2 regions of the Enterococcus salsurae genome follow, and region 1 is predicted to be linked to the other one. Evidence: predicted binding sites of a transcription regulator. Region 1 holds the regulator's gene; the other holds the start of a gene.
What was found. Region 1 encodes LexA, which represses DNA repair genes until DNA is damaged. Its sites were predicted from a motif close to CNAACANNTGTTNG; they were not measured.
Positions count from the first base shown of each region.

Region 2: a site for LexA is predicted at 5,601-5,614, ahead of uvrB (excinuclease ABC subunit UvrB). Genes of this name have one in related genera too.

Region 1 is NZ_BAAHWY010000005.1:75,417-91,343, forward strand. Features, by position in the region: gene recJ (single-stranded-DNA-specific exonuclease RecJ) at 1-657, shown strand, start outside; gene ACYVRS_RS12540 (adenine phosphoribosyltransferase) at 669-1,181, shown strand; gene ACYVRS_RS12545 (HMG-box domain-containing protein) at 1,249-1,458, opposite strand; gene lexA (transcriptional repressor LexA) at 1,585-2,214, opposite strand; gene ACYVRS_RS12555 (DUF896 family protein) at 2,340-2,582, shown strand; gene tkt (transketolase) at 2,681-4,678, shown strand; gene ACYVRS_RS12565 (NUDIX domain-containing protein) at 5,116-5,574, shown strand; gene cysK (cysteine synthase A) at 5,816-6,745, shown strand; gene ACYVRS_RS12575 (Fur family transcriptional regulator) at 6,910-7,344, shown strand; gene ACYVRS_RS12580 (RidA family protein) at 7,341-7,721, shown strand; gene ACYVRS_RS12585 (DnaD domain protein) at 7,816-8,517, shown strand; gene nth (endonuclease III) at 8,542-9,201, shown strand; gene ACYVRS_RS12595 (PBP1A family penicillin-binding protein) at 9,221-11,527, opposite strand; gene recU (Holliday junction resolvase RecU) at 11,529-12,155, opposite strand; gene ACYVRS_RS12605 (SLOG family protein) at 12,226-12,771, shown strand; gene gpsB (cell division regulator GpsB) at 12,843-13,253, shown strand; RNA gene rnpB (RNase P RNA component class B) at 13,272-13,638, shown strand; gene ACYVRS_RS12620 (THUMP domain-containing class I SAM-dependent RNA methyltransferase) at 13,705-14,868, shown strand; gene ACYVRS_RS12625 (carboxypeptidase M32) at 14,865-15,927, shown strand, end outside.
Region 2 is NZ_BAAHWY010000002.1:97,761-113,687, forward strand. Features, by position in the region: gene ACYVRS_RS04730 (carboxylate--amine ligase) at 1-391, opposite strand, end outside; gene uvrA (excinuclease ABC subunit UvrA) at 698-3,514, opposite strand; gene uvrB (excinuclease ABC subunit UvrB) at 3,528-5,519, opposite strand; gene ACYVRS_RS04745 (amino acid ABC transporter substrate-binding protein/permease) at 5,789-7,945, shown strand; gene ACYVRS_RS04750 (amino acid ABC transporter ATP-binding protein) at 7,947-8,684, shown strand; gene ACYVRS_RS04755 (hypothetical protein) at 8,799-9,113, opposite strand; gene ACYVRS_RS04760 (hypothetical protein) at 9,119-10,144, opposite strand; gene ACYVRS_RS04765 (RNA polymerase sigma factor) at 10,141-10,602, opposite strand; gene ACYVRS_RS04770 (S-ribosylhomocysteine lyase) at 10,795-11,250, opposite strand; gene ACYVRS_RS04775 (class I SAM-dependent methyltransferase) at 11,265-11,909, opposite strand; gene ACYVRS_RS04780 (cystathionine gamma-synthase) at 11,912-13,057, opposite strand; gene ACYVRS_RS04785 (PLP-dependent cysteine synthase family protein) at 13,047-14,009, opposite strand; gene ACYVRS_RS04790 (glycerol dehydrogenase) at 14,402-15,502, opposite strand; gene dnaJ (molecular chaperone DnaJ) at 15,620-15,927, opposite strand, start outside.

The sequences.
Region 1 (15,927 bases):
AGAAAACCGCAATTGATGTTGGAAGACTTTGCAGTTGAAGGGTTTCAACTATTTGATTACCGCTCAAAACGCAACCGTCAAGGCGTATCTTTTGGCAAACAGACATTATGCATCTCATTCCAGAAAAAACCAGCACCTGAGGCACAACGGCTGGCGCCAATGCTGACAGTATTTGATACATTGCCAGCATTGATCGATCTGTATCATGACGGCGGGTTCCAGGAAATCGCGTTTTTGGATTGCCCGACAGAGCCGCAGATCATCAAAGAAATCGTTGATGCATTGACTGTCAACCGCATCGATTTCGTTCTGCTTTCTCCAGAAGACGCCTATGTAGATGGTGTTGGTTCCCGTGATCAATACAGTCGGTTTTTCAAGCTGATTCAGCAGCAAGCACAATTAGATGTCCGCTATAAACTGAAAAGCATTGCGGATTTCTTAAAATTACCCGAAAAATTATTAATTTTTATGATTCAGGTGTTTTCTGAGCTGGAATTTGTTACAATACAAGATGGCGTTTTGAAAAAAAATGCTGCCCCTGCAAATCATCCATTAACGGATAGTCGTATATATCAACAAAGGCAGCAAATGATCAAGACAGAAGAATTTTTATTAATGAGTGATTTATCGACCTTAAAACAATGGTTGATATCTTAGGAGGAAAAAACATGGATTTAAAAAATTATATTGCGAGTATTCCGGATTACCCTCAAGAAGGCATTATTTTCCGCGATATTTCCCCTTTGATGGCGGATGGCGAAGCATATCGTTATGCGACACAGCAAATCGTTGAATATGCGCAAGAAAAATCAATCGATATGGTGGTCGGACCAGAAGCGCGCGGCTTTATCGTCGGCTGTCCCGTTGCTTATCAATTGGGTGTCGGTTTTGCGCCAGTACGCAAAAAAGGCAAATTGCCTCGTGAAACCATCGAAGCTGAATATGAAAAAGAATATGGTGTAGATGTATTGACGCTGCATGCAGATGCCATCAAACCAGGCCAACGCGTGTTGATATGTGATGACCTATTGGCAACTGGCGGTACAATCAAAGCAACCATTGAATTGGTCGAAAAACTAGGTGGTGTCGTAGTTGGCTGTGCCTTCTTGATTGAATTGATGGATCTTCATGGCAGAGATAAAATCCAAGGTGTCGAAATCAAAACATTGATGGAATATTAAAAAAGTCGGACGTGATGTCCGACTTTTTTTATTATAATCAAGGGAGCCTTGTGATCGAAGGGAAGGGTTATGGTTCGTAGCGATAGATATCATGATCGTAGTAATGTCTATTTCGTTTGCGTTCAGCTTGTCGGAATTTCTTTTCGTCCCACAACATGAACCATAGCATCGTTAGAGGACAAAAAATCAAAACTGCACTAAGTACGCCAAAATAACCAATAATAATACCCACCAATAATATAAATAAAACAAAACCAAATCGACGAATAGCTTTCATCTTGTTCACTCCTTATATACGAACTAATGTTTGTATAACTATTATACGAATGTTTGTTCGCTTTGTAAAGAGGAAAGAAAAAAATCTTCGAAGATTCGAAGATTTCATTGATATAGCGCATATTGGTCATAAAAAATGTCGATATAATCCAACAACTTGTCCTAAAATCGTGACATCATTGAGGATGATCGGATCCATATAATCGTTCTCTGGTTGTAAACGAATATAGTTCTTTTCTTTAAAGAATCGTTTGCAAGTCGCTTCGTCTTCATCCGTCATGGCGATCACGATATCTCCGTTCTGGGCACTAGACTGCTTGCGGACGATGACTTGGTCCCCATCGAGGATGCCAGCGTTGATCATACTTTCACCACGGATCGTCAGCATGAACAAGCTGCCAGAACTATTGGCTAAATCAGGCGGGATCGGAAAAAAGTCTGATGCTTCTTCGACAGCTAAAATCGGTTCGCCGGCTGTAACGATCCCTAGCATTGGAATCGAAGCTGGTTGAACATCGATCTTTTCAAGACCGGAAGCGGTCAATTCGATCGCTCTAGGTTTCGTTGGATCTCTTAAAATCAAGCCCTTTTTTTCAAGTCGGGACAAATGACCATGAACAGTTGAAGTGGAAGATAACTGAACGGCTTCGCCAATTTCGCGAACAGTCGGCGGATAACCTTTTTCAGTGACACGTGTATGAATAAACTTAAGAATTTCGATCTGTCGATTTTCTGTTCGTTTTGCCAAAACTGACACCTTCTTTCATTTAATAACTAAAGTGTACCATAGGATTGTCAATAATTCAAACAAATGTTCGCTTTTTGTCCTATTGTTTTTATAGCGCAAGTTGTAGTAAAATCAAGGGTAAAGGAGTGACGAAGATGTTATCACCAGAGAAATTAGCGCGCATCAATGCATTGGCAAAAAAGAAAAAAAGTACAGGTCTGACAGATGCTGAAGCAAAAGAACAAAAAATCTTGCGAGAAGAGTATTTAACAGCCTTTCGCGGTGGGATGCGACACCATATCGAAGGCATGAAGATCGTTGACCCAGAAGGAACCGATGTCACGCCAGAAAAATTAAAAGAAATCCAAAAGCAAAAAGGACTTCACGGCAGGGAGTAGTGAAATCCTTTCCAATCTATTGTAATCGATAGAGAAATCACGTATAATTGAGAATAAGTAATAAAGGTAAAAAAAACCTAAATTAGGAGGAACTCTCATTGTTTGATAAAATCGATCAATTAGGCGTCAACACATTGCGTACATTAAGTATTGAAGCTGTCCAAAAAGCGAATTCAGGTCACCCAGGTCTACCGATGGGTGCAGCACCTATGTCCTATGCGCTTTGGACCAAACATTTAAAGGTCAATCCAACTACATCTAGAAACTGGGTCGATCGCGACCGTTTCGTCTTATCCGCAGGACATGGCTCCGCATTGTTATACAGCTTATTGCATGTATCCGGCTACGATGTGACCGTGGATGATCTGCAAAACTTCCGCCAGTGGAACAGCCGTACACCAGGGCACCCTGAAGTTGACCATACAGATGGTGTGGAAGCAACGACTGGACCATTAGGCCAAGGTATCGCAATGGCCGTGGGGATGGCGATGGCTGAAGCCCATTTAGCTGCAACCTATAACCGTGACGCTTATAATGTCATCGACCATTATACGTACGCACTTTGCGGCGATGGAGATTTGATGGAAGGTGTTTCCCAAGAAGCAGCGTCAATGGCGGGCCATATGAAACTAGATAAATTGATCGTTTTATATGATTCAAATGACATCTCCTTAGACGGACCAACATCAAAAGCCTTCACTGAAAATGTCGGCGCACGTTTCGAAGCTTATGGCTGGCAGCATATTTTGGTCAAAGACGGCAATGATTTGGATGCGATCTCTGCGGCGATCGAAGAAGCGAAAACTGAATCGGATAAACCGACGTTGATCGAAATCAAGACAGTTATTGGCTATGGCGCACCGAACCAAGGCACTTCAGCAGTGCATGGTGCACCGATCGGGGCGGATGGCATTACTGCAGCCAAAGCGATCTACGGCTGGGAATATCCTGAATTCACCGTACCTGAAGAAGTCGCTGCCCGTTTCAAAGAAACAATGATCGATGAAGGACAAAAAGCAGAAGCGGCTTGGAATGAGACCTTCAAGGCGTATCAAGCAGCGTATCCAGAGTTGGCAGATCAATTCACAAAAGCGTTCGCAGGCGAATTACCAAGTGACTGGGATGCAACATTGCCAAGCTATGAAGTCGGCAGTTCACAAGCCAGCCGTGTATCTAGTAAAGAAATGATCCAATCTCTATCAAAAGCGATTCCAAGTTTATGGGGCGGTTCAGCCGATCTATCTGGTTCTAACAACACAATGGTCGCAGCAGAAAAAGATTTTGAACCTGGCCAATATGAAGGCCGCAACATCTGGTTCGGTGTGCGTGAATTTGCGATGGCCGCAGCGATGAATGGAATCCAATTGCACGGTGGAACACGCATTTATGGCGGAACATTCTTTGTCTTTGTGGATTACTTGCGCCCAGCAGTCCGTTTGTCTGCGATCCAACATGCACCAGTCATCTATGTCTTGACCCATGACTCAGTAGCAGTCGGTGAAGATGGACCAACCCATGAGCCAATCGAACAATTGGCCAGTGTCCGCTGTATCCCGAATGTCCAAGTGATCCGACCAGCTGATGGCAATGAAACCCGTGCAGCTTGGAAATTGGCCATGACGACTACGGACAAACCAACTGTTTTAGTCTTGAGCCGTCAAAACTTGCCAGTCATCGAAGGAACAAAAGAACACGCTGATGAACAAGTCGCAAAAGGCGGCTATGTGATCGCAAAACAAAAAGGTGAACAACCAGAAGGAATCTTGATCGCAACAGGTTCTGAAGTCAACTTAGCTGTACAATCACAAGCAAAATTGGCAGAAGAAGGCATCGATGTTGCCGTTGTATCCTTACCAAGTTTCGATTTATTTGAAGCTCAATCGGCAGCATACAAAGAAAGCGTCTTGCCTAAAGCAGTCAAGAAACGCGTAGCGATCGAAGCAGCTTCACCATTTGGCTGGGATCGTTACTTAGGCTGTAAAGGCAAAGTGATCGCCATTGATCATTTTGGCGCCTCTGCACCTGGGGACAAAGTCTTAGCAGAATTTGGCTTTACAGTTGAGAATGTAGTCGATACATTTAAATCAATCAACTAATTTTGTTGAAATAATAAACACACACGGAAATTCAAGTTTTAATGAATTTCGGGTGTGTTTTTTTGCGTATGTGTTAAAAAAAGTAGGTTGTATTCTGGTAAAAATTGGTTGATTATGCGCTCTTAAAAAATCTATTCACGAGAGCCCCCCATTTATATGTATTTTCATTTTAAATCAATAAAAAATCAGAAAAATAAATATATAATGCTCTTTTTTGTAAAATATGACGATAACTTTCTTTGTGGTTGAGGATTTGGTAAGCTAACTTTGCATTTGGTCATAACAACCGTGCATATAGTTCAAATATTGTTTTTACAAACGCGTAATGAAAGATTGAATATATCAGGTATTAACTATTATAAAGAAGATAGCAATGCATGATATTTATCCGTCTTTTTGAGTACAAAGTAATGATAAAACATTCGTGGAGGGATTTTATGCATAGAGATACATATGATTATCTATTTGAAGAAGCTAGAAAGCATGAAGTAGATAAGTTTGTAGTAGGTGCTTTTGTAGAAAACGATGGTCGTATCTTGTTATTACAACGATTACCTAACGATTCATATCCAAATATGTTTGAAATACCTGGTGGAGAAGTGGAGAAAAATGAAACTTTAAGCTTTGCTGTCAAAAGAGAACTTTATGAAGAAACCAGCCTTGAAGTTATAGCTGTCACAGCCTACTTAGGGTATTTTGATTACTACAGCAAAAAGAATGAGAAAACTCGACAGTTTAATTTTTCACTTATCACAAAGGATAATGAAATTCGATGGCATCCAGAACATCAACAATATGATTGGGTTGATAGTAAAAATCTGAAAAATTTTCCTATGACAAATGAAATGTATAAAACTTTGACTTTGTATTTCATTAAAAAGAATATGAAAGAGTAAAGTAAATAGTGCTTCAAAAATGATGTAACTAAGAGGAATAGTTTTAAATGCTTTTATGACTCGCTTACACGATTAAAACGATGTAAAACTGCTAAAGTTAAATAGTCATTGATGCAATAAAAGAGATGTAACAGATTGGATAGAGCTGATTTGGTTTAACTTTTCTCGAAAGTGCTTACTTTTTATTCGCAATCCCTTGATTTTTTCGGTAGAATGGACATAAGAATTGGAGGGATTTTCAATGACAAAAATCTATCAATCAATCAATGAATTGGTCGGACATACACCTATCGTCAAATTAAATCGTATTGTGGCAGAGGGTTCGGCAGATGTCTATGTTAAATTAGAATTTTTCAATCCAGGAGGCAGTGTCAAAGACCGGATCGCTTTAGCCATGATCGAAAAAGCGGAAAAAGACGGGACACTTAAACCTGGTGATACGATCATTGAGCCGACTTCGGGCAATACTGGGATTGGATTGGCCATGATCGGTACTGCTAAGGGCTATAAAGTTATGCTAGTAATGCCAGAAACCATGAGTATCGAAAGACGCAAAATCGTTCAAGCATATGGGGCTGAACTGGTATTGACACCAGGCTCAGAAGGAATCACAGGTTCTATCAATAAAGCCAAAGAAATTGCAGCCCAAGATGGCTATTTCATGCCACTGCAATTTGACAATCCAGCGAATCCAGAGATCCATGAGAAAACGACTGGTAAAGAAATCGAGGATGCCTTCGAATCAAAAGGGTTAGATGCATTTGTTGCTGGGATCGGTACTGGCGGAACGATCACCGGTGCAGGAAAAGAATTAAAACGGGTCTATCCTGATTTGAAAATCTATGGTGTTGAACCAGCTGAATCCGCGATTCTGGAAGGCGGTCAACCTGGTCCCCACAAAATCCAAGGGATCGGTACTGGTTTTGTGCCGAAGGTCTTGGACACGGATATTTTTGATCAAGCAATCGCCGTATCAAGTGAAGAAGCAATGGAAACAGCCCGTGCCGTTGGGCGTCAAGAAGGAATTTTGGTTGGTATTTCTTCAGGCGCTGCGATCCACGCCGCTTTAAAAGTAGCCAAAGATCTAGGGCCAGGCAAGAAAGTCTTAGCCATCGTACCAGACAATGGGGAACGCTATCTATCTACAGCTTTATATCAGTTCGAAGATTGATACAGGGAAAAGCAGGCAAACAAATGCCTGCTTTTCTTATCGAAATAAAAAGCAGCTGTTTGTGAAATAAAGTATCGGAAAAGACCAAAAATAAAGGAAAGCTGTTTGAATTTTTGTTATTTACATAGTATGATAGGAAGGATAAGAGAAATGGAGGAACTCCTGTGAGTACGATTTATGATGAAGCAATCAAAAAGCTCAAACACGAAAATATTCGTATTACACCGCAGCGAGTAGCTATTTTAGAATTTCTAGCCAGCCACGATGCCCATCCGACCGCTGAGGAGATTTACCGTGCGATCGAAGTACATTTTCCTGGTATTAGCGTCGCGACGGTTTATAATAATTTAAGGTTATTCACGGAAATCGGCTTTGTCAAAGAGATGAAATATGGCGATTCGTCGAGTCGTTTTGATTTTACGACGGAACAACATTACCATGCGATTTGTCAAAATTGTGGCAAGATCGCCGATTTTTATTATCCGGGATTAGAAGATGTTGAAATGGCAGCTTCTAAATTAACCGGCTATCAAATCAATAACCATCGCTTAGAAGTATATGGACTTTGTTCCGATTGTAAAGGAGAAGATCAATCATGAAAATTATTTCGACAGATCAAGCACCGCAAGCGATTGGTCCTTATGTACAGGCTAAAATCGCAAATGGATTTTTATTTGCTTCTGGTCAAGTACCATTGGACCCTACAACAGGTGAAGTGGTAGGTACCACGATCGAAGTTCAAACGCAGCAAGTACTGAAAAATATTCGTGCCATATTAGAAGCGGCTGATTTGACACCAGATGCAATTGTCAAAACAACTTGTTTCTTAAAAAATATGAATGATTTCGTGCCATTTAATAATACCTATGCAACCTTGTTTGATCAAACGTTGCCGGCTCGGTCAGCGGTCGAAGTTGCCCGCCTGCCGAAAGACGTATTGGTTGAAGTCGAGATCATTGCGGCTGTTAAAGCGTAAATAAAGAACGATAGGGGACGAACGCTTTGTTGGCGCAGTCCCTTTTTTGATGAATCAACCGATACATGTCTTAGAATAGAAAAGAGGATGTTCAGTGATCTCGTTAGAGGATTATTTAGCAAAAGGACAAACGACGATCTCCAATATGTTGCTGGATCATTATCATCAGCTAGGCTTGTCCAATGATGAATTTCTGTTATGGCTGCAATTATTCCGGTTTCATGAACAAGGAAATGATTTCCCTGATTTGCGTGAGATTGCAGCTGTTATGGGGAGTGACCAGAAAGAAATTTATCATTGGCTCAACCAATTGTTGAAGAAAAATATCATCAAGCTGGATGCCAAAAAAGATTCTTTTGGAAAAATGACCGATTATTATGATTTTTCCGGCATCTATGGTCGGCTAGAAGCATTGTTGAAGCAGCAAGCAAGCAAACAAGCAGCACAAACAAATGAAGAAAAGGTACGCAATCTTTATCAGTTATTTGAAGGTGAATTCGGACGGCCACTGTCGGCCATTGAATACCAGCGGATCAGCCAGTGGTTAGAAGAGGATCACTATCAACCCGAATTGGTGCAGCTTGCGCTACGAGAAGCGGTGTTGAATCAAGCTTACAGTTTGAATTATATCGATCGGATCTTGCTGTCATGGGAACGCAAGAATATCACGTCAAAAGCGCAAGTCGAAGAAGAACAAAAACGACGCAAAAAACAATTTTTACAAAAAGATTCGTTGCAGCAAGAGGAGGGACCAGCACCGAAGATCCCTATGCACAACTGGCTGGAAGGCGAATAATAAGAGGAGTGGCCAAAGAGAAAGATGATCAGTAAAGAGAAAACACTGCAAGCGGTAGAAACGATGTTCGACATGTTCCCGGAAGCCCATGGCGAGCTGGTTTCAAACAATGCGTTTGAAATGCTGATCGCTGTGATACTCAGTGCGCAAGCCACTGATGTGTCGGTCAATAAGGTCACACCAGCGCTTTTTTCTGCGTATCCGACGCCGGAAGCGTTAAGCGAAGCACCAATGGAAGGGATCATCGATAAAATCAAATCAATTGGTTTATACCGCAATAAAGCCAAGAACATCAAGGCTTGTGCAGGTGAACTCTTGCTTCGATTTGATGGCCAGGTACCCCATAGCAGAGAAGATTTGGTTTCTTTGCCAGGCGTCGGTCGCAAAACGGCCAATGTGGTGATGGGTGATGCTTTCGGGATACCGGCAATCGCTGTCGATACCCATGTTGAACGCGTGTCAAAACGATTGCGGATCTGCCGCTTGGATGCCAATGTGGTCGAAGTCGAACAGACATTGATGAAAAAAATTCCTGAATCTCTTTGGGTCAAAACCCATCACTCGATGATTTTCTTTGGCCGATATCATTGCACGGCACGATCACCAAAGTGTGACAGCTGTCCATTGCTCGCCATGTGTCAAGAGGGGAAAATCAGAATGAAAGCAAAAACCAGCAAATCGTGAAGGATTTGCTGGTTTTTTATTATTCATTTGTATCTTCACTTGATTCTGGTGGTGATGGTGGTGCAGAGGACTCGCCGTTGTCAGAAGAGGATGGTGTACTTTCCTCGCTGCTGCTTGGTGTCGTCTCAGGTGTAGAAGAGGCAGGTGGTTCCTCACTGCTAGACGAAGGAATCGATTCTTCAGAAGAACTAGATTCCGTTGATTCTGAACTTTCAGAAGATGGTTCAGTCGTTTCAGAAGAAGAACTGCTGCTGTAACTGCTTGTTGATGAATAGCTTGGTTGTGTGTACGATCCAGCCAAGTAAAGTTCATTGCCAATACGTGTGAGGCCATCAGGCATCGTCCAGTCCGTGTTTTCTACGGAAGAGGAAACAAAGCGCATCAACTCTCGGTAAACATCAGACGCCACATGGGTGCTGCTATCTGTGATTGGGGTCATTTTGTCATTGTACCCTGTCCAAACTGCTAGTGAATAGGAAGGTGTATAGCCTGCAAAAGTGATATCTGGATAAGCCCCATTTGACGTGTCTAATTGGGCCAATTGGTCATCGGTGTAGTTGGATGTCCCAGTTTTGCCAGCTTGATACAAGCCATCGATTCGCGCATTGGTCCCAGTTCCTTGAGAGATCACATCCTTGAGGATGTCTGTCACCATGTAGGCAGTAGTATCATCCATCGCTTTTTCACCGGATACATTGAAAGAATCTTCATCTTCGGTACCATCTTGATAGACGATTTTGTTGACGTATTGTGGTTCATAATAGGTTCCGCCGTTGGCAAAGGCGGCATAAGCCGCAGACAATTTCAAACTGGAGATACCATATTTTGAGCCATCGATTTTATCGGTGTTGCTTGAAATCGCATTTGATTGTGTGATGGCATTGTATTCAATCCCTAAACCACTTAAGAAGTCAGTGATATTGTCCGCGCCGACTTCCTCAAATAGTTTTGCGGCAGGTACATTCCGAGATTGCACCAAAGCGGTCCGCAAAGTAATGTTGCCCATGTATTGACGATCCCAGTTATAAATTGGAATATCCGTACCAACATAATTATATGGCTCATCAAGAATCGTGCGTCCGGTGGAGTTCTCCAAAAATTGGAAAGCTGGACCATAATCAGTGATTGGTTTGACCGTGGATCCAAAGTCACGGGTGACATTGACAGCCAAATTATTGCCTAGGACGGCATCGTTGTTACGAGCACCGATTTGGGCGGTGACTTTACCGGTATTGACATCGATCAACGTCGCAGCAACTTGCATCTCATCATCTGGGTAATCGATATAATCATCAGAATTGACGATATCATACAGCCGTTTTTGGGCATCGACATCAATATTGGTGTAAATGTCCAATCCATCGGTATAGACATCTTTCCCGGTTTTCTCCTTGACTTCGGCAATCACTTCATTGAAGTAGTTGTCAAAGTATTTCCATTCTTGATTGTCATCACTGATATCTTGCAATCCTTCTTGGACGTCTTCAGCGACGGCAGTATCATATTCATCTTGGGTGATCTTTTCATTGTCCAACATGGCCTTAAGGACGACATCTCGCCGTTTTTTCGCATTATCAGGATTTACATAAGGATCGAAGGCAGAAGGTGCATTTGGCAATCCTGCAAGCAATGCAGTTTGTGCCAAATCCAATTCATCCAATGATTTGCCATAAAACTTGGTCGCTGCTGTCTGCATCCCGTATAGGCCATTGGACATATAGACTTTGTTGATATAATAGGTCAAAATCTCTTGTTTTGATTTCGTTTGCTCCAATCGTACCGCCATCCAGGCTTCTTGGGCTTTGCGTCGCAAGGTTTGATCTTCTGCATTGGTAGAGAAGAAGGACAGTTTGATCAATTGCTGGGTCAAGGTACTACCACCTTGCATCCCTCCTGTTGTTGCATTGGAAAGTGCAGAGCCGACGATCCGTATGGGATCGACGCCGATATGCTGATAGAATCGACGGTCTTCAACGGAAACGATGGCGTCTTCCAATTGTTGCGGAATGTCACTCGCCGTGATTTTTTCGCGGGTCTCACTGCCGAATTCGGTGATCAAGTCACCGTTGGCTGCATAGAAACGAGAAGAGACCGTTGAATCTAATTTGGATTCGTCTAAAGCTGGCGCATCTTTGGCATACCACCAAAACAAGCCCATACCAGAAAGAATCGCCACGCAGCCTAAGAAAAACAAGCCCATAAAGATTTTCAGCAAGATGCTGCCGATACTGGATTTGCGCGTATTCTTGTTTTTAGGTACTTTTTTGTTGCCTGAACTCTTCTTTGAATCATGCCGAGCGGTTCTCGAACGGGATTCATTTGCCATATCACTCATTCTCCTTTATTGTTAAAAATGAATCAACTGCTTCAAGATAGGGGATCCGCGGGGCGATTTTCGGGTTGATTTCAATGCCCGCACGCTCGATATACGATAGAGGCAATGATTTTTTGCCTGTGCTATCTTGTAAATACCACTTTTCGATCAACGAACGGCTATCTAAGAAAAAGCAGCGTTGTAAACTGGAAAACCATAACAAAACAAAACAAAGACCCTTTTGTTCTAGACAGTTTTCCATATGTTTGATTTGATGCAGATGGAAATTTTTAAAGGGAAATGACGTTTTGTTTTGGGTTTCTTTCGCTTCAAAATCAAGATAATGTCCACGATAAACACCATTGTAGTCCGTCGTAGAGGCTTCTCGAAAATAAGCTTCTTTGATGACTGCTGCACTTCGCCTTGGATAATCGACTTTCACGATTTGAATCGGGGTAGGTTTCTTATGGATGACTGCGATCTGCCGGTTCAAATAGTAAAGATTGCTTTCGTTGATGGCTTCTTCAAAACGCATACCACGATTGGCAAATGTTTTTGGACGTATCGCTTTTTCTTGCATTTTTTGTTTTTTCCCGCCATCATAAGTACTAGACTGACCGTTAGGGTAACGAATGACCATGTTATTCACACTCCTAGGGCACATTATACCAAAAATAAGATTGGAAAGAAAAGAGATGACTATATAAACAATGAAAACCTTATACTTTACTGGGTATCGAAGTTATGAATTAGGCGTCTTTCAAGCAAAAGATCCTAAAGTCAAAGTCATTAAGAAAGTCATAAAAGAAGCACTTGTACGCTACATTGAAGAAGGGTTGGCCTGGATCTTGATCAGTGGCAACTTGGGTGTTGAGCTGTGGTGCGGGGAATTGATGGCCGGGTTGAAGGCAGAATATCCAGAAATCAAATTAGGTATCATCTTTCCTTTTGAAGGTTTTGGCGAAAATTGGAATGAAACCAACCGAGAAGCATTGCAAACAGTGAAAGCTTTTGCTGATTATGTCGATGCCACTAGCCACAAACCGTATCAAGATCCCAGTCAATTGCGAAACCATACTGCCTTTTTACTACAGCATACGGATGGTGCCCTCCTATTATATGATGAAGAATTTCCTGGAAAAACCAGTTATTTTCTGAAAGATGCGCAAGATTTTAGTGGGCAACACCCCTATGTCATCGACCAAATTACGATGGATGATTTACAAAACGCAACATTTGATGGTAATTTACTTTGATTTTCTCGTTTTTTTTGATAGAATGGGTAAGAAAGTGAAAACCATTTGGAATAAACAATGAGGTGTAAATAATGGCAAATTTAATTTATAGTCCGAAAGATATTCTGCAACAAGAATTTAAAACCAAAATGCGTGGGTACGATCCAGTTGAAGTGGATGAGTTTTTAGACAATATCATCAAAGATTACGAAAACTACAACAAAGAGATTTTGGCACTGCAAGAAGAAAACGATCGTTTGAATGCAAAAGTCGATCAATTATCAAAGAATCAAGCAGTTGCTTCTCGTGTCCAACAAGAAGCGCCTAAGAGTCAAACTGTGACCAACTTTGATATCTTGAAGCGTTTATCGAATCTTGAAAAAGAAGTCTTTGGCAAAAAGCTTGATCGTGAGCCAGAACCAACGACACGCAGCTCGTCTTATAGCAGCAACTATACAAATGCTGATCTTGAAGATGACAATGAGAAAACCCGTCAATTCTAGACAATGATGATGGTTGTGGTTTTCGGGTAATTGCGGCATAACTAGATTATGCTGAGGAAAGTCCATGCTCGCACAGGCTGAGATGCTTGTAGTGTTCGTGCCTAGCGAAACCATAAGCTAGGGTACTTGAAAAAGTAACGGCAGGAAAAATGGCTAAGGTGCAAGCTATGCCAAAGTATCCTTGAAAGTGCCACAGTGACGAAGCAAGCCGGGAAACTGTCTTGGTGGAACGCGGTAAACCCCTCGAGCGAGCAACCCAAACAACGGTAGGGGCGCTTTTTGCACGGAAATGAACGGAAGCAAGAAGGCAAGTAATTGCAGATAGATAATTACCCACTATTTTCTTCTCCCTGAGGAAAATAGGGACAAAACATGGCTTATAGAAAACCACAACATATCAGGGAATCCTTCCAGCAACGGAAGGTTTTTTTATATCAAGAAGGAGCTATTTATGACTGAAAAAACATTTAATTGTATTGCGACAGCTGCCAGCGGCTTAGAAGCATTAGTAGGGAAAGAATTACGTGATCTAGGCATCGACTGTGAAGTCGAAAACGGCCGTGCGCGATTCAAAGGGACTTTAGAAACGATCGCGACAGCCAATCTATGGCTGCGGACGGCGGATCGGATCAAAATCGTTGTAGGAGAATTTGACGTGTTGACCTTCGATCAACTGTTTGAATCGGTCAAAGCGTTGCCATGGGAAGATTTTCTGCCCTTGGACGCCGAATTCCCGGTAGCGGGCAAGTCGATCAAATCAAAATTATTTAGTGTACCCGATTGTCAAGCGATCACCAAAAAAGCCATTGTCAATCGTTTGCGGGATGTCTATCATCGTCCAGCAAGTGTACCTTTAACTGAAACAGGTGCGTTCTTCCAATTAGAAGTCGCCTTATTGAAAGACCATGCGATCATTACGTTAGATACCACCGGGCCTAGTTTGTTCAAACGTGGCTATCGGTTAGAAAAAGGGGGCGCGCCGTTGAAAGAAAATATGGCGGCTGCCTTGGTCATGTTGACCAATTGGCACAAAGACAAACCTTTTGTTGATCCGGTTTGCGGATCAGGTACGTTATGTATCGAGGCAGCATTGATTGGTCACAATATCGCTCCAGGCTTTAATCGGTCTTTTGTTTGTGAAACATGGGATTGGTTCCCAGCCTCCGTCTTTGAAGACGTGCGTAAAAAAGCAGATGAAGCGGCTGACTATGATATCGTCTTAGATATCACTGGGTCGGATATCAACGGCCGCATGATCGATATCGCACAACGAAATGCTGAAGAAATCGGATTAGGCGATTCAATCGTCTTCAAGCAACAGGCAGTCAAAGACTTCAAGACGGAGAAAGAATATGGTGTGATCGTCGCGAATCCACCATATGGCGAACGTTTGGGTGAAGAAGAATCAGTCCAACGCTTGTACAAAGAAATGGGTCAAGCATTTCGACCGTTAAAAACTTGGAGCAAATATATCCTGACCAGTGATTTGACATTCGAAAGTCATTATGGAGAAAAAGCGACCAAAAAACGGAAATTATATAATGGTGCGATCCGAACAGACTTGTTCCAATATTGGGGACAACGTCCACCACGGAAGAAGGAGATGGGTGCATGAAAGAACAAGATTTTCTGAAAGAATTGAAAGAAATCAATCTATTGCGTCAAGCCATGGGCATCTTAGAATGGGACAACCAAACCGGCATGCCTGAAGCAGCCAGTGAATACCGCAGTGAAGTTGACAGCTATCTTTATGGTTTATATTTCGAGAAAAAAATCGGTGCGCCAATCAAAGAGGCAATTACTTACTTCGGTACGCATCCGGACGAATTATCTGAAGTTGGTCAAGCCGCGTACAAATTGGTCAAAGAAGAATACGAATTGCAAAAAGACGTGCCGCAAGAATTGGCGATCGCCGCTTCTGCAGCTACATCTAGAGCCCATACCGCTTGGTTGAAAGCCCGTAAAGAACAAGATTTTAATCTGTTTAAAGAGGCATTATCAGAAAACATTCGTTTGACTAAAGAAATGATTCCTTATATGAAAAAGAATGAACGCACAGATTATGATGTCCTATTGAATCAATATGAACCCAATATGACTGTTGAGATCCTTGACAATGTCTTCTCGCAAGTCAGAGATGGGATCATGGATATTCGTCGTCAACTTGCCGAAAAGGGAACAGCGCCAAAAACAACGATCCTTTCTCGCAAAATGACCGAAGCACAGCAACGCAGATTTATCACCAAAGTCATTACAGACTTAGGCTATGATTTTGCGCGCGGTCGTTTGGATAACACGGTCCATCCATTTGCGACAGGCATCAACCACAATGATGTCCGATTGACTACAAGATGGAATGAACATGATTTTTCGATGGGCTTATTCGGGGTCATCCACGAAGCCGGTCATGGGATGTATGAACAAAATATCGATGAAAAATATCAAGGCACCCCAGTCCATGAAGGGGCGTCGATGGGCATCCATGAATCACAATCTTTATTCAATGAAATCATCATCGGCAGCAATCGTGCATTCTGGGAAAAACAATTTCCATTCTTTCAAACATGTGCGGAAGGCACCTTTGATGATGTGTCGTTTGATGCATTTTATGACGCATTAAAGTATTCCCAAGCGAGCTTAGTTCGGATCGAAGCTGATAGTTTAACCTATGTTT
Region 2 (15,927 bases), on a different contig from region 1:
CTTCACAGACTTCATAGAAACTAACTTTGTTGATCAGTCGTTTCAATAATGCATAATCATTGGCAATAAATGTGTAATAAGGCTTTAGTGCTTCTTTGTGTTTTGCCAGAAGTTCCGCATAGCCATCTCCGCAAGGAATCAGCAAATAGCGTACTTCGGGATCATGATAGGTGGTTTTTGCTAGATCGACCAAAGTATCAAAAAAACCCGGATCATGGTCAAACCCATCGACTTGATTTACTTTCACGATTTTACTGAAGCGTGTTGGGGCCAATTCAGTCCCTGCATAGGCAACTGATTGAATGCCATACGCTTCATGGAAGGCGCGTGCCATCCCATATACGTTCATATCACTACCCAATAATATTGGTAGAAACTTGTCCTGACTCATTAAAACCACTCTCTCTTTTGGATACTCTAAATAATATTGTATAAGTCGTTCATTTTACAATAGACATATTTTACCACAAAGAAAAAAGCAATCAAAGCATATATCTTTGACTGCTTTCCTCTACTTTGAACGGATAGAACTTATAGGCAGTTTATTCGGTAAGAATATACGTATACCTATTGCTATTCTAACAAATAAATTTTCAAATTCAAGAGGCTTTGTTGAAATGTTTAAATAATTCATAATTGTTTAATAATTAATTAAACTTTAGGATTGTTAACGAAACAATCGAATAATCCTCGGATTTTACAACACTTTTTTCAGATAGTGTCCTGTATAACTTTCCGGTACCGAGGCTATATCTTCTGGTGTACCAGTTGCGAGAATCGTGCCACCGCCATCGCCGCCTTCAGGACCTAGATCGATCACATAATCTGCAGATTTGATCACATCTAGATTATGTTCGATCACCAATACCGTATTTCCAGCATCAACAAAACGTTCCAATACTTTTAGCAACCGGGCAATATCATCAGTATGCAGACCCGTGGTTGGTTCATCAAGAATATAGAAACTTTTGCCATTAGAATTTTTGTGCAATTCGCTGGCCAATTTCATTCGTTGCGCTTCTCCCCCTGATAATGTGGTAGCAGGTTGTCCCATGGTCACGTAGCCCAAACCAACATCAACGATCGTTTTCAGTTTGCGATGGATCTTCGGAATATGTTGAAAGAATGCAACGGCATCTTCGACGGTCATGTCCAAAATCTCCGCAATATTTTTTCCTTTGTAATGGACTTCAAGGGTTTCGGAATTGTAACGTTTGCCATGACATACTTCACAAGGAACATAGACATCTGGCAAGAAATGCATTTCGATTTTGATGATACCGTCACCTTTACATGCTTCACAGCGGCCACCTTTGACATTGAAACTAAAGCGGCCTTTTTTATACCCTCGAACTTTGGCTTCGTTGGTTTTTGCAAACAAATCTCGGATATCATCAAAGACACTTGTATAAGTCGCTGGATTGCTTCGTGGTGTCCGTCCAATTGGACTTTGGTCGATATCGATCAATTTTTCGATGTCTTCGAAACCGGTGATTGTTTTAAATTTGCCGGGTTTGTTTGAATTGCGGTTGATTTTTTGTGCCAAAGATTTTTTCAATATCTCATTGACCAACGTTGATTTCCCAGAGCCTGAGACGCCTGTGACAGCAACAAATTTTCCTAATGGGAAGTCTACTGAGATATTTTTGAGATTGTTCTCAACTGCGCCGGTGATTCGAATCTGTTTGCCATTGCCGGTTCGGCGTTCAGCAGGTGTCGGAATGTTTCGCTTACCAGATAAATATTGGCCGGTCAGTGATTTTTTGTTTTTGGCTACTTGCGCCGGTGTTCCAGCTGCTACGATCTCACCGCCTTCATGACCTGCACCTGGTCCGACATCGATCAAGTAATCTGCTGCCCGCATGGTGTCTTCGTCATGTTCCACCACGATCAGTGTATTGCCTAGATCTCTCATTTTACGCAACGAGTCCAATAAGCGATCATTATCTCGTTGGTGCAGCCCAATCGAAGGCTCATCTAAGATATACAAGACACCAGAAAGGTTGGAACCGATTTGGGTTGCTAGGCGAATCCGTTGTGCTTCTCCACCAGATAAGGTTCCAGAAGCCCGACTTAAGGTCAGGTAATCCAAACCAACATTTTTTAAAAAGCTCAATCGATCATCGACTTCTTTGACGATTGGTTTGGCAATTGTTTGTTCCGATTCTGTCAATGTCAAATCTTCCACGAAAGTCAAGGCGCTGTTGATGGCTAGCTCACTTAACTCGCCAATATGTTTGCCGTTGACTTTGACACATAATGCTTGTGGATTCAAGCGATAGCCTTTACAGGTTTTACAAGTCAATTCTGTCATATACAACCGCATTTGATCGCGGGTAAAATCGGAATTGGTTTCATGATAGCGCCGTTTGATATTCGGTAAAACCCCTTCGAAAGCCACCTCAACGTCGCGAACACCGCCAAAATCATTTTCGTAATGAAAATGGAAAATCTCGCCGTTTGAGCCATTCAAAATGATGTCTTTGTGCTCTTCTGGCAATTCTTCAAAAGGTGTATCCATATCGATATTGAATTCCAAACAAGCTTGTTCCAACATTTGCGGATAATATTGTGAACTGATTGGGTTCCACGGCTGCAATGCCCCTTCACGTAATGTTTTCGTGGTATCAGGGATCACCAAATCGGTATCGACTTCTAATTTGATGCCTAACCCATCACAATCCGGACAGGCACCAAAAGGCGCATTGAATGAGAACAATCGCGGCTCTAATTCGCCGACTGTGAAACCACAATAAGGACAAGAATAATGTTCACTGAATAACAACTCTTTTTCACCGATCACATCAACGATTGCATAACCGTCTGCCAATCGTAACGCTGCTTCAAATGAGTCAAACAATCGGGAACGAATCCCTTCTTTGACTACGATACGATCGATAATGATGGCTATATCATGTTTTTTGTTCTTTTCTAATTCTGGCGCTTCTGACACATCATACGTTTCTCCATCAACGCGCATCCGAACATAACCTTCTCTTTGAATTCGTTCAAAGACTTTCTTATGTTGGCCTTTCTTTTGGTTGATCAAGGGGGCCATCAGTTGAATTTTGGTTCTTTCCGGCAATGCCAATACTTCATCTACCATTTGCTCTACAGATTGACTCGTGATCTCAATATGGTCATTGGGGCAGATCGGATGGCCGATCCGTGCATAGAGTAAGCGCAGATAATCATTGATCTCTGTGACAGTTCCGACGGTCGACCGTGGGTTTTTACTTGTGGTTTTTTGATCAATGGAAATCGCCGGACTCAAACCATCAATACTGTCGACATCAGGTTTGTCCATTTGGCCTAAAAATTGACGGGCGTAGGCAGATAGACTCTCGACATACCTTCTTTGTCCTTCTGCATATAAGGTATCAAAGGCCAGGGAACTTTTCCCTGAGCCCGACAAACCTGTCACCACCACCAATTGATCTCGAGGGATCGTGACATCGATATTTTTTAAATTATGGGCACGCGCCCCGTGGATCACGATTTTATCATTTGCCATAATGTATCTCCTTCTAATCTGCTGCTTTTAATTCAAGGATCGTATCCCGTAAAGTAGCTGCAGTTTCAAAATCTAATGCTTTCGCTGCATCTTTCATTTCTTTTTCTAGTTTAAGTAATAATGTCGCTTTTTCTTCACGGGTCAAATCATCATAGGATGCTGTCGTGTATTCACCTGTTTCTTCAGCAACTTTGGTAATAGCGATCAAGTCGCGAATCTCTTTGATGATCGTTTTGGGTTCGATCCCATGCGCTTGATTATATGCTTCTTGAATGCTGCGGCGACGGGATGTTTCATCAATAGCCCGTTGCATAGAATCTGTCATCTTATCCGCATACATGATCACTTTTCCATCTGAGTTCCTCGCCGCTCGGCCAATCGTTTGGACTAATGAACGTTCACTGCGCAAGAATCCTTCTTTATCTGCATCTAAGATCGCTACCAACGACACTTCTGGCACATCGATTCCTTCACGCAACAAGTTGATCCCGATCAAGACATCGAATTCGCCTAATCGCAGGTCGCGGATGATCTCAGTACGTTCCAATGTTTTGATATCGCTATGCAAGTACTTGACTTTGATGCCTAATTCTTTGAAATAATCCGTCAAATCTTCGGCCATTTTTTTCGTCAAGGTTGTCACAAAGACCCGCTGATTCAATTCGACGCGTTCATTGATTTCTCCCACCAGATCATCGATCTGCCCCATGATCGGTCGAACCTCAACGACAGGATCTAATAGGCCGGTTGGTCGAATGATTTGTTGGACGACTGTATCGGTTTGATCGTATTCGTAGGGGCCAGGTGTTGCAGAGACATAGACGATTTGATTGACATGTTCCTCAAATTCTTCCAATTTTAACGGACGGTTATCCAACGCGGAGGGCAAACGGAATCCATAGTCGACTAGCATTTGCTTCCGTGCGCGGTCGCCATTATACATACCGCGGATCTGCGGCATGGTCACGTGGGATTCATCGATCACCAGCAAGAAGTCATCTGGGAAGAAATCCAGCAGTGTGTATGGCGGCTCGCCTTCTTTACGGCCGTCCATATGGCGAGAATAGTTTTCGATCCCCGATGTATAACCCATCTCCCGCATCATTTCGATATCATAATTGGTTCGTTGCTCCAATCGCTGTGCTTCTAATAATTTGTTCTCATCTCGCAAGACCTTCAATCGTGCATCCAACTCGCTTTGGATCGTTGCGATCGCATGCTCCATGTGATCTTCGTTAGTTACAAAGTGCGTGGCCGGGAAAATCGACACATGTTCTGTATCGCTGAGTATTTCTCCAGTCAACGCATCGACTTCTCGAATACGGTCGATTTCATCACCAAAAAATTCCACACGCAAAGCCCGCTCATCTCTTGAGGCTGGGAAAATTTCCACCACGTCCCCCCGGACCCGAAATCGTCCACGTTGAAAATCGATATCGTTTCGTTCGAACTGGATATCGATCATCTCTTTTAATAATTGATCCCGAGATTTCTCCATCCCGACACGCAAAGAAACAACCTGACGTGCGTATTCGACTGGTGAACCCAAACCAAAGATGCAGGAGACAGACGCCACAACGATCACGTCATTGCGTTCCAGCAAAGAACTTGTAGCGGAATGACGTAATTTATCGATTTCATCATTGACACTTGAATCTTTTTCAATATAGGTATCACTAGAAGGAACATACGCTTCTGGTTGATAGTAATCGTAGTAGCTGACAAAATATTCAACAGCATTATTGGGGAAAAAATCTTTGAATTCACCATACAATTGACCAGCCAAAGTTTTATTGTGGGCAATGATCAATGTCGGTTTATTGACCTCTTTGATCAAATTGGATACTGTGTAGGTTTTCCCTGTACCCGTAGCCCCCAATAAAATTTGGGCTTTTTTGCCGCCGACGACACCATCCACCAATTGATGGATCGCTTCTGGTTGGTCACCAGCTGGTTGATATTTTGAAACCAAATCAAACTCGTGGGAAGTTGTTCTTTCGATCATCTTCATTCCCCCTCACATATTCTAAAGGATGACAAAAAAAGAAAAAACGTCATCGCTTTTCCACAAATAATTATACCATACCGAACATACTTTCGCTATCATTTGCTTTGTTGTTTTCAGCAGGTTAACAGATACTTAAGATGTTATCATTTCTCACATTGAATGTCAGAATTACATCACTTTGTCACGATTTTTTTCTTAAAAGCTTGTGTGTTGCCTGAAAAATTCATATAATCTATAAATACGTTACAGCTAAAGGGGGAATTTTCTTGAACAGAAAACATAGAGCCTTCGCTTTAGTTGCGCTGATCATCAGTTTCTTTGCTTTTTCAGCAAAGTCAGCCAACGCGGAGGAAACAACGTATAAAATAGGAACGGATTTAACATTTGCGCCCTTCGAATTTCAAAATGAAAACAACGAATATGTTGGGATCGATATTGATTTACTGAATGCTATCGCAGAGGATCAGGGATTCGCTGTTGATTTGCGTCCTTTAGGGTTCGATTCATCCATTCAAGGCGTACAATCAAATCAATTGGATGGCATGATCGCTGGGATGAGTATTACCGATGAGCGTAAAGAAACCTTTGATTTCTCAGATCCATATTTCGACAGTGGGATCCAAATGGCAGTAGCTGCTGATAACGACAGCATCACAAGCTATGACGATTTGTCAGGAGAAACCGTCGGTGCGAAAGTCGGCACAGAGAGTGCGCGTTTCTTAGAAGAAAACAAAGACAAGTATGGCTATAGTATCAAGAATTATGATGATGCCAGCGGATTGTATGGTGCTGTCCGTAATGGCACAGTTGTGGCAATCTTTGATGATTACCCTGTTCTAGGGTATGCCATCAACAATGGAGAAGCCATGAAGTTGATTGGTGAACCAGAAGCTGGTGCTTCATACGGATTTGCGGTCAAAAAAGGCCAAAATGCTGAACTATTGGAAAAGTTCAATGCTGGACTTGCCCACCTGAAAGAATCAGGCGAATATGATCAACTCGTTGCAACATACATTAGTACAGCAGATAGTTCCGCGACTGATGATAGCGAATTGGTCAAAGTAGAACCAAAAAAAGAGGTCTACAAAATTGCTAGCGACTCCGCTTTCGCACCCTTTGAATTCCAAAATGAAGACAATGAATATGTCGGTATCGACGTCGATTTATTGACAAGAGCTGCCGAAATGCAAGGCTTCAATATTGAATTTAATTTCATCGGTTTCTCAGGTGCCTTGCAAGCGTTAGACGGCAACCAAGCCGATGGTATGATCGCTGGGATGAGTATCACAGATGAGCGAAAAGCCTCTTATGACTTTTCAGATTCTTACTTTGAAAGCGGGATTCAATTAGCTGTCAAAGAAGGCAATGAAGATATTTCTTCCTATGAAGATCTAGATGGCAAAACTGTCGGTGCAAAAGTCGGTACGGAAAGTGCTGATTTCTTGATCGCAAACGAAGATAAATACGGCTACGCCATTAAATATTACGATGCAGCTGATCAATTGTATGCAGCAGTAAGCGGCGGCCAGATCGATGCCATGATGGATGATTATCCAGTGATTGGCTACGCCATTGCGCAAGGTCAAAAATTGACCACGCCGATTGAAAAGGAAACCGGCGGACAATACGGTTTTGCAGTCAAAAAGGGCCAAAATCCTGAGTTGATCGAGATGTTTAATGAAGCGTTAAAAGAAATGAAACGAACGGGTGAGTATGATCAGATCGTCGGCAAATATATCCAAGATGGTTCTGCCACTGAGAAAAAAGTCGATGAATCAACGATCACTGGTTTGATCAGCAACAATTACGGGGTTTTACTAAAAGGTTTATGGCAAACATTGCTGCTCGCATTGATTTCATTTGCCTTAGCTTTAGTGATTGGAATCATATTAGGCCTCTTTAGCGTTTCGCCAATCAAAGCACTGCGGGTCTTTGCAGGAATTTATGTAGATATCATTCGTGGTATTCCTATGATGGTATTGGCCTTCTTTATCTTCTTTGGTCTTTCCGATGCTATCGGTATCACCATTCCGGACTTTGCAGCTGGGGTGATCACATTGACCTTGAATGCCAGTGCATATATTGCCGAGATCGTTCGTGGCGGAATCAACGCTGTACCAAATGGACAAATGGAAGCCTCCCGTAGTTTGGGCATGACCTATACGCGTACGATGCAAAAAATCGTGCTGCCGCAAGCCATCAAAATCATGATTCCGTCTTTCGTAAATCAATTCGTGATTTCCTTGAAAGACACCACGATCATTTCTGTTATTGGTGTGGTAGAACTATTGCAAACCGGTAAAATCATCGTTGCCCGTACGACACAAAGTACGTATGTCTACTTGATCATCGCAGTCATGTATCTTGTGGTTATCACTGCTTTAACGAAACTTGCCAAAGTTTTAGAAAAGAAGGTGAAGTAAGATGAAAGAAAAAATCTTAGTTGAAAATTTAGTCAAAAAATTTGGCAGCAATACAGTCTTGAATGATATCAATGTATCCATCGAAGAAGGCGAAGTGGTCTGTGTGATTGGTCCTTCTGGTTCCGGTAAATCAACCTTCTTACGTTGTTTGAATCGATTAGAGGAACCGACTAGCGGCGATATCATTATCGATGGCGCTCATTTGATGGACAAAAATACCAATATCAACGCTGTTCGCCAGCATATCGGAATGGTATTCCAGCATTTCAACCTCTTCCCTCATTTATCTGTGTTGGAAAATATTATTTTAGCGCCAATGGATCTTAAAAAATCGACACGCAAAGAAGCGGAAGCAGATGCTGTTCGTTTATTAGAAACTGTCGGCCTTGCGGATAAAAAGGATATGTATCCGGACAATCTTTCCGGCGGACAAAAACAACGGGTCGCCATTGCTCGGGCATTGGCCATGAATCCGGATGTGATGTTGTTCGATGAACCAACCTCCGCCCTTGATCCAGAAATGGTCGGCGATGTCTTAAATGTCATGAAAAAGTTAGCGAAACAAGGCATGACGATGGTTATCGTGACCCATGAAATGGGATTTGCCAAAGAAGTAGCCAATCGAGTGATGTTTATCGATGGCGGAAACTTCTTAGAAGATGGCACACCAGAGCAGATCTTCTCCAATCCAAAGAACGAACGAACCAAAGATTTCTTAGACAAAGTGTTGAATATTTGATCATAAAAATAGCGACCGCCAAAGTTAGATTTTTAGTCTAACTTTTGGCGGTCGCTTCACTTTTGGGCATGTTTTTTTGTTTGAATCGTCTGTTAAGCCTTCTGCATCTTATTTTTATAGTATATATACACTGCCACAGACTAAAAGCAATACGATAATTGGATAAACCAATTCTTTCAGCCAACTTTTGTCTCGCCAGGCCAAAAGAGCAATACCTATGATACAAATGATCAACAGGATAGGATTGAATAGATAATAAAAAAATCCATTTCCAGCAGCCGCATCACCTGGCCTATCGACAAGAGAAACAGTAAGATTTGTAATGGTCGAAAACAAAAATCGGATGCATGCAAAATAGAACAAATAGAGTAAGCTATATCCTTTTATGATGATTGACAGTATATGCCCATCATGATCCATTTTTTTCATATATATTATCCTCCTATCGTGATTACTTGTTGTATCACTACATCTTGGACTTGTCTTACTTGCACGCGCATGATCATGGATGTTTGTTTTTGCAGCCAGTCAGCCAGTTCTGTGCCAGTACCGGTGAGCAACACCGCATGTACCTTCACACCATTTTCTTCAACATAGCTTTGCAGATCTTGAAAATCGTGTAGTTGAATCGGATGAAGGCTATTATTAAGGAAACGCATATTTTCATCACTATCCCAGCCTAGATTACCATAAATATCGAAATGATCATTCAGGTAGGCGATCCCTTCTTCCACTGCTGTCAAAACTTGCTGATCATAATTGTTTGCTGACACTTGTTGAACCATCACATCAGAATAGCCAAAGTTGCTGCCCGACTGATAAGCAATCGTATAATGTTGGACAGTCAAATCCCCAACGATTTCTCTGACTGAACTTGGGGCTTGGTCATTTTTTAAGGTAGCGGCTAGCGTCACTTGCTTCAAATCACCTAATCCATTCAAATAATCGACTAAATCATCATAGGTGTTGACTTGCTGATTAGGGTCATACATATTTGCAGAAAACGCATAGGCATTCAAATCATTACTGGCCACCTGGGTTTGTGTACGCTGATCAAATAAAAAGCGATTACGTAAAGTATAGATTACCTGTTCTTGGTTGCTATTTTTGGCTATGAGTGGATAGAAATCGTCTTTGCCTAGGAAACGCAGAGACGCTTGCTGATTAAAAGAATCATAGTGCAAATTTTCTTGTCCCATCTCATACCACAAGTAACGATATTTTTCGAGCGCATCCTCCCGCAGATAATCTTGATACGCATATAAGTTGACCACAGATGGCAGACTTTGATAATCAACATCTTCCCGAGGAACCCACCGATAATATGCAGCTGGAACCATAAAAGAAAAAATCAATGCCACCAGACTAAAAAATAGAAAATGGTAAATCAATAACCAACCAAAGCGCTGTTTCGATCGAAGTACTGTTTTTTGCAACTGCTGATACTCGTTTACTTTCATTCCTTCACCTGCTTTTTGATTTTTTGTCGTGCTTGAAAAATACGTGATTTGATCGTACTTTCTTTGACGCCAATGATTGCCGCAATTTCTTGATACGAATATCCTCTAATGGACAAGATAAGCGGACGTCTCAATTTGTCTGACAACCGATTGATTGCTTCGATCAACGCCGTGTCACTAATTGCTTTTTGATTGAAAGGCAGATCATCGCTTGCCAGTGTTGCTAGATCTTCAACGCCAACACTGATCTTTTTCCGCCGATAATGGTCATACAAAGTGAATTTAGCGATGGTAAACAACCATGATTCAAAATGATCCGGCTGTCTTTTTGGCAAGGCCAATACTACTTTCAAAAAAACTTCTTGGGTCAAATCTTCTGCGATGTAACGATCTTTCACCCTTTGAATAAAATAGTATTGGATGCGATCGTAATAGTTTTGAATCAGCTCCTCCAACACTATCCCTCCCCCGTTACCTATATAGACGATCGAACAAGCAAAAAGTTGCAAAAAAGATGTTTATTTACAGTATACCAATGATTTAGATGATTTCATTCTGGGTACACAAAAAAACTGTATATTTGTTGAACAAATATACAGCAAGATCATACTATTCATTTTATTGTACGCTAGTTTTATAGAAGCGCAAGTCTACGCAAATACTGTCGACCATTGTGCTCTTTGATCCAAAAATTCTTGTGCCAACGCTTGTGCCCCGCTTAGGGTATGGTTGGCTGCCCATCCACACTGGATCTCGTTGCTAGCTGGAACTTCAGTCGCTGTGAGAACATCTTTCATCGTTGCTTCTAAAACATTCAATATGTCATCATAGTCCTCATGATTCAACACGGTTAAATAGAAACCTGTTTGACACCCCATTGGTGACCAGTCTACGATATAATCTGCGTGATTGCGGATCAATTCTGCCGTCAAATGTTCCAATGAATGCAAACTAGCCATGTCCATATGCGCTTTGTTCGGTTGCTTGAACCGGACATCATATTTGATGATCGTGTCATTTTTCCCTTGCTTCTTGTCTGCTACCCGCACATAGGGGGCTTTGACTAACGTATGATCTAAATTAAAACTTTCAACATTCATTTTCATTCTCTGATTGCTCCTTATTCTTTGATGGCTTCGATCAACCAAACGAAGGCATTGATTTGCTTGAACCGGATACGAAAACCATGATGGCGAAAATATCGGTCTATATCAGGAATCAGCGGATAATACTCTCGTTCCAGATCTTCAGACAATCGTATATACCCTTGCTGGTGGGCTTGCTGAATGGTCGCAGCTTTGTGATCCAAAGACAAAAACATGGTGTCACCAAAGATGACTTTGCCGCCAACTGGCAGCATGGCCGCATATTTGGCAATTGCCCGTTGCTTCTCCTCTTCATTCAAATGATGAAAGACATAGCTAGAAACGATCGAATCAAACGATTCAGAAAGGACAGGAAAAGTTTCCATATCTCCATCAATAAAGGTCACATGCTTGAGGGCGGCTTTTTCTTGTGCCACTTCTCGCATGTCTTCGGAAGGTTCGATTGCCACCACAGTCTTGCCTCTTTGCACCAGTGCTAAGGTCAGGTTGCCGGTTCCACTTCCAAATTCTAACACAGATTCGCTGGCTTTTTCAGCAATTTCTGCCAACAAGTCATGATAATTCAAAAATACCTCTTGATACTCTGGATCTGCGCCTGTGACTGTGTCATCATAGCTTCTGGCCCATTCTTTAAAGATTGGCATAAATTCCCGTCCCATCTTTATTCACCTGCTTTCTGCAGTGCAGTGTCTAAATCTGCCAATAAGTCATCCACATATTCGATTCCAACAGACAAGCGAATCAAGCCATCCTTGATGCCCGCTTGCTCTCTGAGTGCTTTCGGAATTGACGCATGGGTCATAATTGCGGGAACTTCGATCAAACTTTCCACCCCGCCTAGACTTTCAGCTAATGTAAATACGCGTAATGCTTCAACAAACGAGGCAACATGGGCTTCTTTTTTCAACTCAAATGAAATCATGCCACTGAAACCAGTCATTTGTTTGCGTGCGATATCGTGGTCTTTATGATCGGCTAATCCAGGATAATACACATGAGCAACTGCTGGATGTTCCACCAAAAACTGTGCGACTTGCAGTGCATTGCTTTGATGCGCTTCCATGCGCAATGCCAACGTTTTGATACTGCGTTGGATCAACCAACTATCATGCGGTCCCAAGACACCCCCAATGGCATTTTGGATAAAGCCAACTTGCTTGGCAATCGCTTCATCTTTGACGATGGCTAAGCCTGCGACAACATCACTATGACCGCCCAGATATTTCGTGGCACTATGGATGACGATATCGGCGCCTAATTGCAATGGTTTTTGGAAATACGGCGTGGCAAAAGTATTGTCGACGATTGTCAATAAGCCGTGCTCTTTTGCTATTTCTGCCACCCTTGCAATATCTGTGATCTTCAGCAATGGATTGGTTGGCGTTTCTAAAAAGACGGCTTTTGTTTCAGGCTCGATCGCTGCAGCGATCGTTTCTGGTTTATTGGTTTCTACTAGGGTATAACGCAATCCGCTTTTTTCAAAGACTTGATGCAGTAAGCGAAATGTCCCGCCATATACATCATCTCCCAATATGATATGGTCGCCAGAACGGAACATGGAAAAAATGGTATGGGTCGCTGCCAACCCAGAAGCAAAAGCAAAGCCTTGGTAGCCGCCTTCCAATTCTTTGATCAATTCCTCAAGGGCAAATCTCGTCGGATTACCTGATCGACTGTATTCATATTGTTTCGGTTGGCCGACACCATTTTGGCGATAAGTAGATGTTTGATAAATTGGTACACTGACTGCCCCGGTTTCTTGGTCTTCGCTAATGCCGCCATGAATCAATGTTGTATTAAAGTGCATGTTCATTTCCTCCTTCAACGTATAGGTCTGAACGACCTTCATAAATCTGTTTTGATAAATAACGGTCTCCGCTATCTGGGAATAAGGTCACGATCTGGCTTCCAGCAGGTAAGCGCCAGCTTTCTTTCACTGCCGATGCCATTGCCGCACCACTGGAACTGCCCACAAGCAGCCCATACGCTTTGGCTAGATGACGGGTGAAGCGAAAGCCCTCCTCATCACTGATCGTATCAACCGTATCAATGGACAACTGATCGAAAAATCGGGGCACAAATTCCACACCAATACCTTCGATCTCGTGGCCGTGCGCTGGGCCGCCATTCAAAATCGAGCCTTCTGGTTCAACTGCGATCAAACGAATGTTGGCCTTTTGCTTCAACAAATAGGCAGTCACACCTGCAAAGGTGCCGCCGCTGCCGACACCAGCAACAAAACTATCGATTTTCCCATGTAATGCTTGGAAAATCTCCGGTCCGAGTGTACTGCTATAGGCAGCAGGATTTTTTTCATTATGAAATTGCAATGGCAAATAGCTGTTCGGTATGTCTTTCGCTAAGGCTTTGGCTTTTTCGATCGCACCTTGAATGCCATCTTCAGTCGCTGTATGCACGATTTGCGCGCCTAAGCCGCGAATCAACTGCTGCTTCTCTACGCTAAATTTCTCTGGGATCACAAAAATCATTTTCAACCCATACTCAAGACCCGCTAGTGCCATACCGATACCCGTATTGCCAGCTGTCGGTTCAATGATTGTCGTATGACGATCAATTTCACCGTCAAGAAAGGCTTGATGGATCAGTTTTAATCCCAAACGATCTTTGATACTGCCTCCTGGATTGAGATACTCTAATTTGGCAAAAATCTGACTGCCAGGTTTGCCTCCTAGGGCAGCCGCATCAAATGCAAATAATGGTGTGTTGCCAATCAATTCTTTAATATTCTTAATGATCATACTGGCACTCCTTACGATTCGTGTATTGATAGTTTATGTCCGTCCACATAAATCGTCATCTATGTAAGCGGTTATGAAAGGCAAACAAAAAGAGGCACTGACTATTAAATCAGTACCCCTGGTATCGTCGTATTATCCGGATAATTAGACACTATCTATCAACATTCAATAGGTGTCCACGACAAAGGAACTATTAATAGGCATGACAAATCGGTATGCTGCTTTTTGCACCATACAACAACAACATGAAATGTGAACGTTGATGTTTGTCATGAGTAGTTCCCTCCTTTTTTTGCTTGTACTCAAAATAGCACGACTGAAAACACTTGTCAAATCATTTTTTTAAGAGATTTATATCAACTGACCTCTTTGATCAAAAATAACAAAAACGATTATCTTGGGTAGTAACTTGATACATAAGCATCCACTGCTTTCAATGCGGCAACCACATCTTCTGGTGTAACTGGAAATGGCATATTGTGGATCGTTTCTCCTTCGATACAGGCTTGTTCGCCAATTTGCAGCAAATCAGCATCGCTTGCTTCAGACAAAAACATGTCACTTAACGTTGTTGGTAAATCTAATGCTTGATACAATTCGATATACGCATCCAGTTCATCAGGATCTGCATTTTCTAAGATCAATTGTGTCAACGTCCCATAGGCTACTTTCTCCCCATGAGAAAGAGAATGGACTTCGCCTTCTACTGCGGTCAACCCATTATGAATGGCATGGGCTGCTGCTAATCCAGCACTTTCGAAACCTAAGCCGCTTAATAATGTGTTGGCTTCAACGATTTGCTCAAAGGCTTCAGTCACTACTTGCTGTTGATTGGCTTGATAGGCTTTCAATGCATTGTCAAATAGAATCTCTTCACATTTTTCAGCAATGGCCATTCCAGCAATCGGCTGCATTCCCCCAACCATATTCTCACTATGACTTCTAGCCACTGCTCGTGCTTCAACATACGTTGCTAAGGCATCAGCAATACCCGCTGCCAATAATTTCGCAGGTGCTTTCGCGATCACTGACGTATCAACTAAGACCAATTCAGGATTTTTGTTGTAAAAACGATACTTTTCGAAGCGGCCTTCATCTGAATAAATAACAGACAGTGACGAAGTTGGCGCATCAGTCGACGCAATCGTCGGCAACACAGCAATGGGTACATGCAATTCATCGGCAACAGCTTTTCCAGTATCGATCGTTTTGCCGCCGCCTAACGCAGCGATCACTTCGATTGATTCATCTTGGGCTTTTTCCACGATCCGTTCAATTTCTTTTGCAGAAGCTTCACCGCCAAAAATTTCTTTGACTGGTGACAAATCAGCGCTTTTCAAATCTTCAAATAAAGTTTCACCAGCGATTTCCCAGACGTTCTCATCTGTTAACAGCAGGACTTTTTGACCGAGATCCTTGATATGGTGTAAGCCATTTTTCAGCACACCTTTCCCTTGTACATAACGCGACGGACTAGCAAAAATTCGTTCCATATATGTTCCTCCTTCATTTAATCTACTTCCATTGTGACATAGGTAGCAAGCGATTTCAAAAAATATACTCAAAAAAAGTGCAATTCAAATCTCAATGATTTGAATTGCACGACGCCATTATTTCTTTTTCCCGCCAAAAGCATCTTTCATTTTATCAAAAAAACCTTCTGGTTGTTGCTCGGTTGTTTCATGTCCGCTGGCTTTGGCATAAGCCCGCAAGGCATCTTTTTGTTCATCATTCAAGTTCTTCGGTGTGATCAGTTTGACCTTGACTTGTTGATCACCATTGCCGCCCCCTCGCAAGCGAGGTGCGCCTTTCCCCCGTAAACGGAAATTCGTGCCCGTTTGGGTGCCGGCCGGAACTTTCAGCTTGACATTGCCATGAACAGTAGGTACGTTGACTTCATCGCCTAATGCGGCTTGGA